4 regions of the Viridibacillus sp. KH_047 genome follow, and region 4 is predicted to be linked to each of the others. Evidence: riboswitches for the same ligand, from Rfam matches in the RefSeq annotation. Region 4 holds a riboswitch; each other region holds the start of a gene.

Region 1 (3,564 bases), 870 kb from region 4:
CGTATCTCATGGTTGTATTCGCATGCATAATGAAGATGTAGAAGAATTAGCAAGTATTATTCCGATTGGGACTGCGGTTTTTATACATCCGTAATAGTAAAAAGGACTACCCGCAATAGTCATTGATAGCTGACTTTGTAGTTAGTCCTTATTATAAAATCTATTTATCCCAAACGTCTTTAGCGATACGTACAACATGACGTAATTTTTCCCATTGCTGTTCTTCCGTTAATAGATTGCCTTCTTCAGTAGAGGCAAAGCCACATTGTGGGCTTAAACAAAGCTGATCGATATTCACATATTTCGTTGCTTCTTCGATTCTTCCTTTAATTTCATCTTCATCCTCGAGTTCAGAAGTCTTGGAAGTAATCAAACCCAAAACGACATTTTGATCTTTAATGAATCGCAAAGGTTTAAAATCTCCTGATCGTTCATTATCAAATTCTAAGAAAAAGGCATCCACATTCACACGTGAAAATAGCTCTTTTGCGATCGGCTCATATGCACCTTGATATAACCAAGAAGATTTAAAATTCCCGCGACAAATATGAATCGTAACCGCCATATCTTCCGGTTTATTTGCTAGTGCTTCAACAGTAATATCAGCAAACTTTTTCACTAATTCATCTGGATCAAATCCCTGTTCTTTTATCTTATCTCGAAAAACATCACTGAACAAAGCTCCCCAGCTTGTATCATCTAATTGTAAATAGCGGCATCCTACTTCATAAAAAGCTTGAATCGCATCTTGATATACATTAATAATATCTTTAGCCACATCATCGAGTGAAGCATATGAAGGATTGCTTATATACGGTTCGCTTCCAACTACACCTGAGTAAAAAATCATATTAGGCCCTGGGATTGTAATTTTCGCAACATGCTCACCGGCAATACTTTTCAAATACTTAAAGTCTTGTAAAAATGGATGGTCTTTAGGGAAATTTAATTTCGAATCGACCGTGTATGCCTCCGCTTTTTTCATCGCCCCATTAAAAGCACCAGAAAGGTCTTTTTCATAAACACGAATCCCCTCAATCGCACTGATAAAGTCTAAATGCCACCATCTTCTTCTAAATTCACCATCTGTGACAGCAGATAGACCGACTTCTTTTTGTTTTTCAACAAGCTTTGCAATTTCTATATCCTCAATTAATCGTAATTCTTCTTTAGTTATCTGACCTTGTTGATATTGTGCTCTTGCATCTTTAAGTACTTGTGGACGAAGAAAGCTCCCTACATGGTCTGCTCGAAATGGTGCTTTAGTTATTGTGTTAGTCAAAATGGACAACCCCTCTGAAGTTAAATTTATGTTTTTCACTTAGCTTTTCGGGGTATAAAAAAACCCCTTCTAAAAAAAAGAAGAGATTGGCTTCATAGCTGTTACTCTTCTTATCTTCAAGCGTTACGCTTCTGGAATTAGCACAGTGCAAAAAAAGTCTGTTGCTGAGATATCAAAGGGCCAGTCCCTCCATCTCTCTAAATAAGAAAATTACATATTTTTAATTACTTGTTATCAATCTACATGTATATCCATAGATTGTCAATATTTAGTGTTATTTACCTGTTCAATCCAAGTTTTATCATGTTAAATATTTATTATTACGTAGATTTGAAATTAGTCATATACTTTATTTAATTCTATTGATTTAAGTAGTTTAGGGTACCGCATAATAAAACAATGCCAGGTCTCTATCCTAGACCTGGCATTGTTTTATTAATGTAGATTAAGTTTTTCTTCTACTTTCCGACAGACTTCATCTGCGGATAGGCCCGCCGCTTCAATGATTGAACCTTGAATGGACGTATCGTGAATGCCCAGTGCATTATTGTCCAACCCTGTAATGACACAACAATCTACACCCGTTGCATCTGATTCATGTTTCAGTTCAACGATCTCATATCCCTTTGCAAGCAAAGCCTCTGATACATTCGTTAATGATTGCTCTACACCGATTATCGACATAGTAGGGTTCACCTCCTAGTTGATAAGATGTCCGTTTCTACTTATATTTATGTATACAATTTCAACTAAAACAAAGACAAAACCCCATAATAAGATATCTTGTATAAGTAGTGTCGATGACAATGGTCCATAAAATAAAAAAAAACGCACATCTTAAAAGATGTGCGTTTCTTCAGCTATCTATCATTACCCTCTTCTTCCGCCTCTGCCACCGCGTTTAGACTCGGTGCTGCGTTTTAGAGTAGATAAGTTATCTTCACTTGATTTTAAGAATTTAGCCATCTTATCTTCAAAGGTTTCCTTCGGTTGGAAATTACCTCGTTGGCGATTATCCTTCTGACGATATGGGCGCTTCGTATAAGAAGACGTACTTTCAACAGGTTTATCAATCGCTTTTTTAATAGATAGGGCAATTTTTCCTTCTTTTTCGCTTAGGACCTTTACTTCTACTTGATCCCCAACTTTAAGATGTTCATTAATATCTTTTACGTAAGCTTCTGCAACTTCACTAATGTGCACAAGCCCTGTCACCTTATCCGGTAACTCAACAAACGCACCAAAATTCGTGATTCCTGTAACCTTACCTTGTACCTTACTACCAATTTCTACTGACAATCCATTTCCTCCTAATAAATACTATACTTTATTATATCAAATTTTTTTTTTGATGCCAGTCATCCGTGATATTATTTAATATCAACAATATATTCAATTTAATACTAATAACTTAAGTAGTATTGGTGGCTGGCACCATTAGATTAATAAATAAATTGCACGCAATAGAGGGAATCAATAATATACTCAGAATATATAAGTGAAGGCGAAAGTCCATTTTTGAGAGGAGGAAATGACTAATGTCAAAGAAAGTATTATTGTTAGCTGGAGATGCCGTTGAAGCTTTGGAGATTTATTATCCGTATTTTCGTTGTCTTGAAGAGGGCTATGATGTGCAAATAGCTGCTCCATCGAAGAAAAACTTACAAACGGTCGTTCATGATTTTATTGGTTGGGATACTTATACTGAGAGTAAAGGATACCTTATTGAATCTCATTTGGCGTTTGAGGATGTACAGCCTGAAGAGTATGATGGATTGATTATACCTGGAGGAAGAGCTCCTGAATACATTCGATTAAATGAAAATGTTCCAAAGATCGTCGCTCATTTCTTTGAGGCAAATAAACCAGTTGCAGCAATTTGCCACGCTAGTCTCATTTTAACAACTGTTTCTCAATACTTAAAAGGTCGGGAATTAACGGCTTATATCGCATGTAAACCAGATGTAGAAGCTGCAGGAGCAACTTATATTGAAGACCCTCTCCATGTTCAAGGAAACCTCATTTCCGGACATGCATGGCCAGATCTACCAGGATTTATGAGAGAATTCATTAAACAACTAAATCAATAAAATTTGTTATTAAAAAAGAGACAAAAGAACGTATCCAAAATATCTTAATGTATTTTGGATACGTTTCTTTATAGCTACTGATTCACTTCCTCATAAACCTCATTCATAAACAATAATCATTTGGCCATTGGAATTTTTCTGAATATGATGGCTTTTTTAGTGTGTAACTCAATTGGCCATTCTACACTTTCT
Region 2 (3,564 bases), 1.2 Mb from region 4:
CTTATCTTAGAAGACGATGTGACAATTGGACATCAAGTAACATTACATAGCTGTACTGTAAAAAAAGGCGCTCTTGTCGGGATGGCTTCAATTATCCTAGATGGTGCTGAAATTGGTGAAGGTGCATTTATAGGTGCCGGCAGTCTCGTTTCACAAGGCAAGAAAATCCCTCCAAACACATTAGCATTTGGACGCCCTGCAAAAGTTATTAGAGAGTTAACAGAGGAAGATAAAAAAGATATGGACCGTATTGTCAACGAGTATTACGAAAAAGGACAATATTATAAATCACTTCAAAAATAATTCAATCAAGATGCCTGAGTATCGTTTTTCAAACGATTTCTCAGGTTTTTTTATTCTCTTACTATGAGTTTCTTCTATATAAAATAAAAAATATCCCGAGCTACGATGATTACTTAAATAATCAACATGTAACTCGGGATATTTTATGTTATTGAGATTTTTTAGATTGAATTAAAGTCCCGCTTTTTCTTTTAAAACGGCAGCTTTATCTGTAGCTTCCCAAGGAACATTCAAATCTGTACGGCCAAAGTGACCATAAGCAGCTGTTTGTTTATAGATTGGGCGACGTAGATCAAGCATTTTAATAATACCAGCTGGGCGTAAATCAAATAATTCACGAACCCATTCAACTAAATCTGCTTCATTTACTTTACCAGTACCGAAAGTATCGATTGCAATTGAAACTGGTTGTGCAACACCAATTGCATAAGCTAATTGTACTTCACAACGCTCAGCAAGTTCAGCTGCTACGATATTTTTGGCAACATAACGTGCTGCATAAGCTGCAGAACGGTCAACCTTAGTCGCATCCTTACCAGAGAAAGCACCGCCACCATGACGAGCATATCCACCATAAGTATCTACGATAATTTTGCGTCCTGTTAAGCCTGCATCACCTTTTGGTCCACCAATTACAAAACGACCAGTTGGGTTGATGAAGTATTTTGTTTTTTCATCTAGTAATTCAGTAGGTACAACTGGAGCAATTACACGTGCTTGTAAATCCTCTTTAATTTGCTCTAATGTTACTTCTGGATCATGTTGAGTTGAAATAACAATTGTATCCACACGAACTGGACGATTATTTTCATCATACTCGATTGTTACTTGTGTTTTACCATCTGGACGTAAATAATCTAACTCTTTTGTTTTACGAACTTCAGTTAAACGTCGTGCTAATTTATGTGCCAAGCTAATAGGTAAAGGCATTAACTCAGGTGTCTCGTTACATGCGTATCCGAACATTAAACCTTGGTCACCTGCACCAATTGCTTCAATATCTTCATCTGTCATTGAGCCTTCGCGTGCTTCTAGTGCTTGGTCAACGCCCAATGCGATATCAGCTGATTGCTCACCGATTGCCGTTAAAACAGCTACGTTTTCGCCATCAAAGCCATATTTACCACGTGTATAGCCGATTTCCATTACCGTTTCACGAACGATTTTAGGAATATCAACATAAGTTGATGTTGTAATTTCTCCTGCTACTAATACAAGACCAGTTGTTACTGTAGTTTCACATGCTACACGTGCATTCGGGTCTTTTGAAACGATTTCATCTAAAATGGCATCCGAAATTTGATCACAAATTTTATCTGGATGTCCTTCTGTTACACTCTCTGATGTAAACAGTCGACGGTTTGTCATTTGGTTTCCTCCTATTATCTGCGAGATTGCCTCGGAAATGATACGGTACTCATTACCCATGTTAGTTCTTTCCAGTAGGATTGAACGCCAAGCCGTTGCTGCCTTTAACACGAGGATTCTAGAAAGTGCCACTATATAAATAGAACCGCATAAATTACATATACTTATCAAAAATTTAGGAATTGGTCTATTTTAAATAAAAAAACCCTTCCCCCCATTATTACTAATGAGTGGAAGGGAATAATTCATAAGCACCTTTCACTCTTATCGTTCAAGGATTAAATCCTTGCATCAGATTGAGCACCAGCGCATCACATAAAATCACAATGCAGGTTGCCGGGTTTCATAGGGCCTGACCCTCCACCAGCTCGGGATAAGAGTATCCGTTCAATTTCTCATATTAGAACATTATAGCTAAGTTGTCAACCTCTTTTTTATTTCTAAAAAAAAGTACAACTTTCAAAAAAATTATATGGTGATTAGTATAGATTAATTAACTAAATGTGTTATACTAATTTCCGAAATGAATTATAAATCCCCTCTATTAAGAGGAATAATATAAAAAGGATGGTACGTAAAACGATGAATTCAGTAGAAATTACGAATGAACTGAAGGAATTATTGAAAGGTGAAAATATTCTTGAACAACTTTCAGTACCACAATTAACAGAAAAAGCTACTTCACGCGGTGAGGCAATCCTAACTGTTGATGGTGCAGTAAGAGCAGTCACAGGAAAATATACAGGTCGTTCTCCTAAAGATAAATATATGGTTGAAGAAGACAGTTCAAAAGACAAAATTGATTGGGGTAAAGTAAACAGACCAATTTCGTCGGATATCTTCGACTCATTATACACTAAAGTAGTAAACTACTTAAAAGAAAAAGAAGAATTATTTGTATTTAAAGGTTTTGCAGGTGCAGACCCATCATCTCGTTTAGCTATTCGTGTAGTGAACGAATACGCTTGGCATAACCTATTTGCACATCAATTATTCATTCGTCCTACTGAAGAGGAATTAGAAACTCATGAAGCTGACTTCACAATCGTTTCTGCTCCAACTTTCAAAGCGGACCCAGCAGTAGACGGTACTGATTCAGAAACTTTCATTATCGTTTCCCTTGAAAAACGTATCATCCTTATTGGCGGAACTGAATATGCTGGAGAAATGAAAAAATCCATTTTCGGTATCATGAATTACTTATTACCACAACAAGGTATTCTTTCAATGCACTGTTCAGCAAACGTTGGTGAAGCAGGCGATGTAGCATTATTCTTCGGTTTATCTGGAACTGGTAAAACAACTTTATCTGCAGATGCAGATCGTAAACTAATCGGTGATGATGAACATGGTTGGTCTGACAACGGTGTATTCAATATCGAAGGCGGTTGCTACGCTAAGACTATCAACCTTTCTAAAGAGAAAGAACCTGAAATCTACAATGCTATCAGTTTTGGTACTGTATTAGAAAACGTAGTAGTAGATGAAGAAACACGCATTCCTGACTACGATGATGTTTCGCTAACAGAAAATACTCGTGTTGCTTACCCAATCCAAAATATCGAAAACATTGTTGATCCATCTGTTGCAGGCCATCCTAAAACAATCATCTTCTTAACTGCAGATGCATTTGGCGTATTGCCTCCAATCAGCAAGTTATCAAAAGAGCAAGCAATGTATCACTTCTTAAGTGGTTTCACATCTAAACTAGCAGGTACTGAACGTGGTGTTACTTCACCTGAACCAGTATTCTCAACATGCTTCGGTTCTCCATTCCTACCACTTCCAGCAACAGTTTACGCTGAGATGTTAGGTAACAAAATCGACGAACACGAAGTAAACGTTTTCTTAGTAAACACTGGTTGGACTGGTGGCGAGTACGGCGTTGGTAAC
Region 3 (3,564 bases), 790 kb from region 4:
TACGTGAATATGTGATAGATATCATGACAGTTTCAAAAATGAAAGTTTATACTAGAACTACAAATGAACATTTTATTTAAGATAAAGTCCCTGTGAGGAGTGAATATATTGAAAACAGTTGTTGTAGTTGGTGGCGGTATAACAGGCCTTTCTACTGTGCATTATTTACAAAAGGAAAAAGAGAAAAAAGGATTAGATATAAATTTAGTATTGGTAGAAAAGAATGACTACTTAGGCGGTAAAATGCACTCTGTAGAAAATGACGGCTTTATTTTGGAGACGGGTGCGGATTCGATTGTTGCGCGTCATTCAAGTGTTATGCCTTTAGTAGAAGACTTAGGGTTACAAGATGACCTTGTATATAATGGTACAGGAATTTCGTATATTTACACAAATAATACATTGCACGCGATTCCAGCAGACAGCGTTTTTGGCATTCCTACAAGTATAGAGTCCCTTGAAAGTAGCACATTAGTTTCGGCAGAGGGAAAAAAAGAGGCGTTAAAAGATTTAGAATTGCCTAATGAACATTTTACAAAAGATAGCTCAATCGGTGCTTTCTTAGAGTATTTTTTAGGAAAAGAACTTGTTGGAAAGCAAATAGCGCCAGTATTATCAGGGGTATATTCAGGGAAATTAGATACGCTGACAATGGCTTCAACATTACCGTATTTACTCGATTATAAAGAGCAGTACGGAAGTATTATTAAAGGGTTTGGCGCACATAAAGAAGAATTTCAAAAAGCAGCAAATAAAAAATTCATATCCTTTAAAAATGGATTATCTTCTTTGTTTAATCGTTTTGAGGAGAAGTTAACAGACATTACAATACTAAAAGGCGTTTCAACAAATCATATCGAAAAAAGCGGAGCCAAATATAAACTGACGTTTCATAATCACGAAGCAATTGAAGCTGAGTTCATCGTGTTAACAACACCACATGATGTAACTAAAAAGCTATTAAAAGATCCAAATTTGGATGAGGAATTTAATGAATTTAGCAACGCCTCACTAATTACGATTTATTTAGGCTTTGACATTCCTGACAGTCAATTACCTGCAGACGGTACTGGTTTTATTGTGTCTGAAAACAGTGACGTCAAATGTAATGCTTGTACATGGACAAGCCGTAAGTGGAGCCATACTTCAAAAGATGGCAAATTGCTTGTGCGTTTATTTTATAAAAATTCAAACCCGGATTTTGAGAATATGAAGCATTTAAGTAAAGAAGAATTAACTAAAATTGCATTAGATGATATTGCAAAAAGCTTGAAGATAAAAGCAGAGCCTACTGTTATAGATGTGACAAAATGGAATGATTTAATGCCTGTTTATCATCTTGGTCATGCAAAAACAGTAGAAGCCCTATCAACTAAAATGGCTTCTTCATATGACAATATATTACTAGCAGGTTGTTCTTATTACGGTGTAGGTATTGGACCGTGTATTAAGAACGGGAAAGAAACAGCAGAATCGATTCTAGCAAAATTAACAAGGTAGATAGAAAAGAGCTAAAGAGATACCAATTTCTTTAGCTCTTTTTTTTAGGATAAATTTTAACAGTATGTCAAACTGCTTGAAAATGCTAAATGAATTGTTACTTTAAAATGAATGAGTAAAAAGAAGGGCGAAAAAAGGGAAGTTTGATTTTAGGCATCCTCTTGTTAGTAATTGGTTTAGTATTCATTTTCTATCAACCAATCATGGGGTATTTCATTTCGAATATGTCGAAGGCAACGATTGAGCAACAAGACATAGCATTAACGATTTAAAATATACTTATAATACAGAGTTTTGCTACAATTACAAAAATACTCTTGACGATATTCTTTTATAGGGTTATGATTCTTTTAATTATTCAAACAATTAAATAAATATTTCTTATCAAGAGAAGCTGAGGGACTGGCCCTTTGAAGCTTCAGCAACCAGCCATCTGGTCAGGTGCTAACTCCAGCGGATTTACAGATTGTCCGAAAAGATAAGAAGGAGCGAATAGCGTAATCGTCAAGCCTTCTTATCCATGAGAAGGCTTTTTCATGTAGAAAGGAAGGGATATTAATGGGATTACTTGAAAAATTGCATACACAAGTGTTAACAGCTGACGGTGCGATGGGCACTTTATTATATTCTTACGGAATTGACTATTGTTATGAGGAATTAAACATTACCAAGCCTGAAGTGATTGAAAATATACATCATCAATATATTAAAGCAGGCGCTGACATTATTCAGACTAATACGTATACAGCGAATGCCATTAAATTAGAACGTTATGGTTTAGAAAGCTCAGTAAAGGAGTTTAATGAATCGGCAATCGCCATTGCAAAACGTGCTGCAGCACCAGGCGGCCAATTTGTCTTAGGGACAATTGGTGGTATTCGCGGTATTCGTAAAAGTGAAGCGACACTAGATGAGATTATAGCTGCATTAGATGAGCAGGCGGGGTATCTATTAGCTGGTAATCCTGATGGTTTATTACTAGAGACGTACTATGATTTTGAGGAACTTTCATCTGTAGTGAAACATTTGAGAAAATTAACTGATGTACCAATCATCTCTCAAGTATCGATGCATGAACCAGGTATTTTACAAAATGGCTTATTGTTAAATGATGCACTGCACCAATTAGAAGCTTTGGGTGCAGATATTGTCGGAGTAAACTGTCGTTTAGGCCCCCATCATACAATCCAAGCGTTTGAAGATGTTGAATTACCATCCAAAGCATTCCTATCTGCATATCCAAATGCTAGTTTGCTAGATTTAGAAGATGGCAAAATTGTTTACGAATCAGAGGCTGATTATTTTGGTCGTGCTGGTGTTTTACTACGTGACCAAGGTGTTCGCTTAATTGGTGGATGTTGTGGTACGACACCGAAGCATATAGAAGCTGTGAAAAAACGTATTGCTGACCTACCCCCAATTGAATATAAAGTTGTAAAGAAGAAAAAAGCAATCGAGATTAAAGAAGCGACTCCTGATCATCATGAGCCACTTCACGAAAAGGCGAAAAGAGAACGTACAATAATTGTAGAGCTTGATACACCTCGCCATCTTGATACGACTGCCTTTATAGAAGGTGCACAAATACTCAACGCAACAGGTATTGATGCTGTCACTATGGCTGATAATTCATTGGCATCCCCTCGTATTAGTAACATGGCAATGGGCTCAATTTTGAAAACGCAAAATAGTATTCGTTCCTTGGCTCATATTACTTGTCGTGATCGCAATCTCATCGGCTTGCAATCGCATTTAATGGGTCTAGATGCATTAGGTATTAATGAAATTTTAGCGGTCACTGGAGACCCTACAAAAGTGGGGGATTTCCCAGGTGCAACTAGCGTTTACGATGTCTCAAGTTTAGAATTACTTCAATTAATCAAACAGTTGAATGAAGGAATATCATTCTCAGGTAAACCTTTACGTAAAAAGGCTAATTTCTCTATTGCAGCTGCATTTAATCCTAATGTACGAGTGCTTGATAGAGCCGTAAAAAGATTAGAAAAGAAAATTGAGTGTGGAGCAGATTATTTCATCACACAGCCTGTATATACGAAGGAAAAA
Region 4 (3,564 bases):
CAATATCTACTCCTAATGTTTCCTTAAACTGTTCACGCTTTTCATTAATGATATGATAAATGCCTTGCCCTACAGTACCAAATCCTAGAATTGCTACCTTTACTGCTGCCATATGATCGCCTCCAAAAATAATATTGCAATCTCACACTCAATCTCCAAATTGTTTTCAAACTCTATCTAGCATAGATGACATCAAAGTCAGATTTTAAAACTCATTTTGTAGTTCCGATTCTGTCTATGTTTCAGCACAATACCAAATGATATTGACTTCCACTTAATTCAGAGAAATAGACATATCGCTAATTACTAATTATGTTGCTGTACAACTGTATTGAACCCCTTTACAGCGTATCTCTCCCGTAATCCCCTTACGAATAGTTTTTCAAATAGCGTTTAGCAATTTTATCAATTACTAATATAATGTGCTTCAATTTTTTTACTTATTGATGATTTTAGACTATAAATGAACAGATTACAAGAAAAATCTTTCCGGAGAGGACAATTGTTTTTTCTAGAAGGTCACAAAAACCGATACTAACAATACTTTAACTGTATTTTAAATTTTGCGACATAACGTTTATAGTTTAAAAATAACGATTTAAAAAGAAAAAAGGACGACATAATGTCCCTCGTCATCCCTTGTCTTGATCTTTTCTCAATATATAAATACTTATTTTGCTACGACTGCTTCAGCTACTTTTGCAAAAGCATTATCTAGTGCTTCAATAATATCCTCAATTGCTTCTAAACCAATTGATAAACGTACAAGTTCTTCAGATACACCCGCTTGAACTAATTCTTCTGCACTTAATTGTTGGTGTGTTGTAGATGCAGGATGGATAATTAACGAACGTGCATCACCTACATTTGCTACATGCGAGAATAACTCAATGTTATCAATTAACTGGCGACCAGCTTCACGACCACCTTTAATTCCGAATGTTAAAACTGATCCGAAACCATTTTTTAAATACTTTTTCGCATTTTCGTGAGTTGCACTTTCTTCAAAGCCATTGAAGCTAACCCACTCAACATTTTCATGACTACGTAAGTATTCAGCTACTTTTTGTGCATTCTCATTATGTCGTGGTACACGTAAATGCAATGTTTCGAGACCTTGAATTAATTGAAATGCATTGTCGGGACTTAATGTTGGACCAAAATCACGTAGTAATTGGACACGCAAACGAGTTGCGAATGCAGCACTAGCAGCATCAACACCGTAACGAATACCATGGTAAGAAGCATCTGGTTCTGTATAGTCAGGGAACTTCCCTTGTGTCCAATCAAATTTACCAGCATCGACAGCGACACCACCGATTACTGTACCGTGTCCACCAATCCATTTTGTTGCAGAGTGCACTACAATATCAGCACCGAACTCTATTGGATTTGAACCATATGGTGATGGAAATGTATTATCAACAATTAATGGAATCTCATTTTCATGTGCGATATTTGCCAAAGCTTCAATATCCACTACAGTTAAACTCGGATTACCAATTGTTTCCACATAAATCGCTTTTGTATTTTCTTGAATCGCTGTACGGAAATTTTCTGGATCTCTTTCATCTACAAATGAAGCTGTAATGCCATAGCGTGGTAAAGTATTGGCTAACAAATTATATGTACCGCCATATAAACTACCTGAAGCAACGACATGATCGCCTGCACGCGCAATATTTAAAATTGAAAATGAAATAGCAGCCATTCCTGAAGATAATGCTACCGCCGCTGTTCCACCTTCTAATAGAGCAACTCGTTTTTCGAATACATCGACTGTTGGGTTCATAATGCGAGAATAAATATTACCGGGTTCTTCAAGTGCAAATAGTTTTTGAGCATGCTCCGTACTATTAAAAGCGTAAGCAGTTGTACGATAAATTGGTACAGCACGTGCACCTGTTGTTGGATCTGCCACTTGGCCACCGTGTAATAATAAAGTTTCTGGACGTAAATTTGTCATCATTCATTCCCCCTAAATGTTTTTTGAGATGGCAAATCGGAGGTGTGAGGAGGATTTTATGGAAAAATAAAAACCCCCTTCGCTAAGAAGAGGGTTGCATGAGCAATTTTTCCTCCCCTTATCTGTCAGATCCGATTAAAAATCTGTAGGAATTAGCACCATTGTGAGTTCGTCGCTCACCGGTTGCTGGGCATCGCAGGGCCTATCCCTCCGCCGCTCTTGATAAGAGTATTTGATTCAGTTCCATCTTGTTGACAAGTATAGAAGATATATCGAACTAATGTCAATACTTTTATTTGTTTTTTCTGAACATTAAATTAAATAGATGCACTTTTAAGAACGATGAATTTAATTTAAGTAGACTTTAAAATATGTTAGCCTAAAGATAGAACATAAATATATATTATTTGGCAAAGGGGTTTCGGATAATGGCAAGAGAATTACTACGTAGTCACGCTTCTGTGCGTAAATATACAGGCGAACTTATTACTAAAGAAGTTGTTATTGATTTAATTGAAACAGCACAAATGGCAGCGAGCTCGCATTTCGTACAAGCTTATAGCGTCATTTGGGTTACAGATGAAAATAAGAAGAAAAAACTTGGAGAACTTTCGAATAATGAATTCCAATTCGGAACAGCGGGTGCTTCGTTTTTATTTTGTGTAGATTTTAAACGACTGCAAGTTGCGGGACAGAAGAATGGTGTAGAAATTATTGCTGATTCTGCGGAGAACGTACTTGTGGGTGTAGCAGATGTTGCACTTTTCGCTCAAAACTTCGTTATTGCTGCTGAAGATCAAGGTTACGGTATTTGTTATATTGGTGGAGCACGTAATAATCCAAAAGAAATTAATGAATTATTTGGACTTCCTGAATATGTATTCCCATTGTTTGCTATGACGATTGGTGTACCTACGAAACGTAATGAAACAAAACCTCGTTTACCAGTTCAAGCTGTACTACATGAAAACACTTATGATGTAGAACAATATGACACATTGTTAGATGAGTATGATGCAACAATGGAAGCCTACTATGCAAGCCGTGGGTCGAATCGTAAAATGGCCAACTGGACAAAACAAATGGCGGATTTCTTAATAGAACAACGTCGACCACATATCAAAGAATTTTTGGCTCAAAAAGGCTTCACTTGGAAGTAATAAAGCAAGCTCTGAAATTAGGGATACTTAGTTTTAGAGCTTTTTTCTATGAGTTCAACCTATTATAAGTTGTTTTACTACGCCTCATCTCTTTCACTTCGTTAGATCACTATTCATAACCCCATAAAAAAACCTGCCACTATTTAGTGACAGGCTGGTTTTTTATTCTTTTACTAAACCTTCAATTACTAGCTCTTTTACAGGTAGGAAGACTTCGCCTGAGTTGATATATTTCACTTCGACTGTGTCACCTTCTTGTAGATAAATTGCTAGTGGTACAACTTCTGAGCTGACGCTATAGTTATCTTTGTTATCTAACATAAACGATACCGTTGTAAAATCGCCATTTTGCTCTTTATAAACGCGGACAATTTTCCCTTTAATAGTAGCTTCCTCTTGCTTAGAGCTACCGTTTACTGAACTACCACCACGACTTAG

The links. A riboswitch is a leader RNA that binds a small molecule or an ion and turns the genes downstream of it on or off. The one in region 4 is predicted to bind S-adenosylmethionine.
Region 1: it holds a riboswitch for S-adenosylmethionine, as region 4 does, so the genes downstream of both, AC3IS5_RS02485 (5-methyltetrahydropteroyltriglutamate--homocysteine S-methyltransferase) here and AC3IS5_RS18935 (O-acetylhomoserine aminocarboxypropyltransferase/cysteine synthase family protein) in region 4, are expected to answer to the same signal.
Region 2: it holds a riboswitch for S-adenosylmethionine, as region 4 does, so the genes downstream of both, metK (methionine adenosyltransferase) here and AC3IS5_RS18935 (O-acetylhomoserine aminocarboxypropyltransferase/cysteine synthase family protein) in region 4, are expected to answer to the same signal.
Region 3: it holds a riboswitch for S-adenosylmethionine, as region 4 does, so the genes downstream of both, AC3IS5_RS02165 (bifunctional homocysteine S-methyltransferase/methylenetetrahydrofolate reductase) here and AC3IS5_RS18935 (O-acetylhomoserine aminocarboxypropyltransferase/cysteine synthase family protein) in region 4, are expected to answer to the same signal.

The regions. Positions count from the first base shown of each region.
Region 1 is NZ_CM174479.1:491,857-495,420, reverse strand. It holds gene AC3IS5_RS02490 (L,D-transpeptidase family protein) at 1-94, shown strand, start outside; gene AC3IS5_RS02485 (5-methyltetrahydropteroyltriglutamate--homocysteine S-methyltransferase) at 161-1,282, opposite strand; SAM riboswitch class I at 1,390-1,490, opposite strand; gene AC3IS5_RS02480 (YkuS family protein) at 1,718-1,966, opposite strand; gene AC3IS5_RS02475 (S1 domain-containing RNA-binding protein) at 2,153-2,581, opposite strand; gene AC3IS5_RS02470 (DJ-1/PfpI family protein) at 2,821-3,372, shown strand.
Region 2 is NZ_CM174479.1:835,761-839,324, reverse strand. It holds gene AC3IS5_RS04305 (gamma carbonic anhydrase) at 1-303, shown strand, start outside; gene metK (methionine adenosyltransferase) at 475-1,671, opposite strand; SAM riboswitch class I at 1,933-2,051, opposite strand; gene pckA (phosphoenolpyruvate carboxykinase (ATP)) at 2,254-3,564, shown strand, end outside.
Region 3 is NZ_CM174479.1:411,516-415,079, forward strand. It holds gene AC3IS5_RS02155 (protoporphyrinogen oxidase) at 109-1,500, shown strand; gene AC3IS5_RS02160 (hypothetical protein) at 1,644-1,772, shown strand; SAM riboswitch class I at 1,879-1,985, shown strand; gene AC3IS5_RS02165 (bifunctional homocysteine S-methyltransferase/methylenetetrahydrofolate reductase) at 2,059-3,564, shown strand, end outside.
Region 4 is NZ_CM174479.1:3,873,261-3,876,824, forward strand. It holds gene AC3IS5_RS18930 (homoserine dehydrogenase) at 1-112, opposite strand, end outside; gene AC3IS5_RS18935 (O-acetylhomoserine aminocarboxypropyltransferase/cysteine synthase family protein) at 671-1,966, opposite strand; SAM riboswitch class I at 2,082-2,195, opposite strand; gene AC3IS5_RS18940 (NADPH-dependent oxidoreductase) at 2,395-3,126, shown strand; gene AC3IS5_RS18945 (hypothetical protein) at 3,289-3,564, opposite strand, start outside.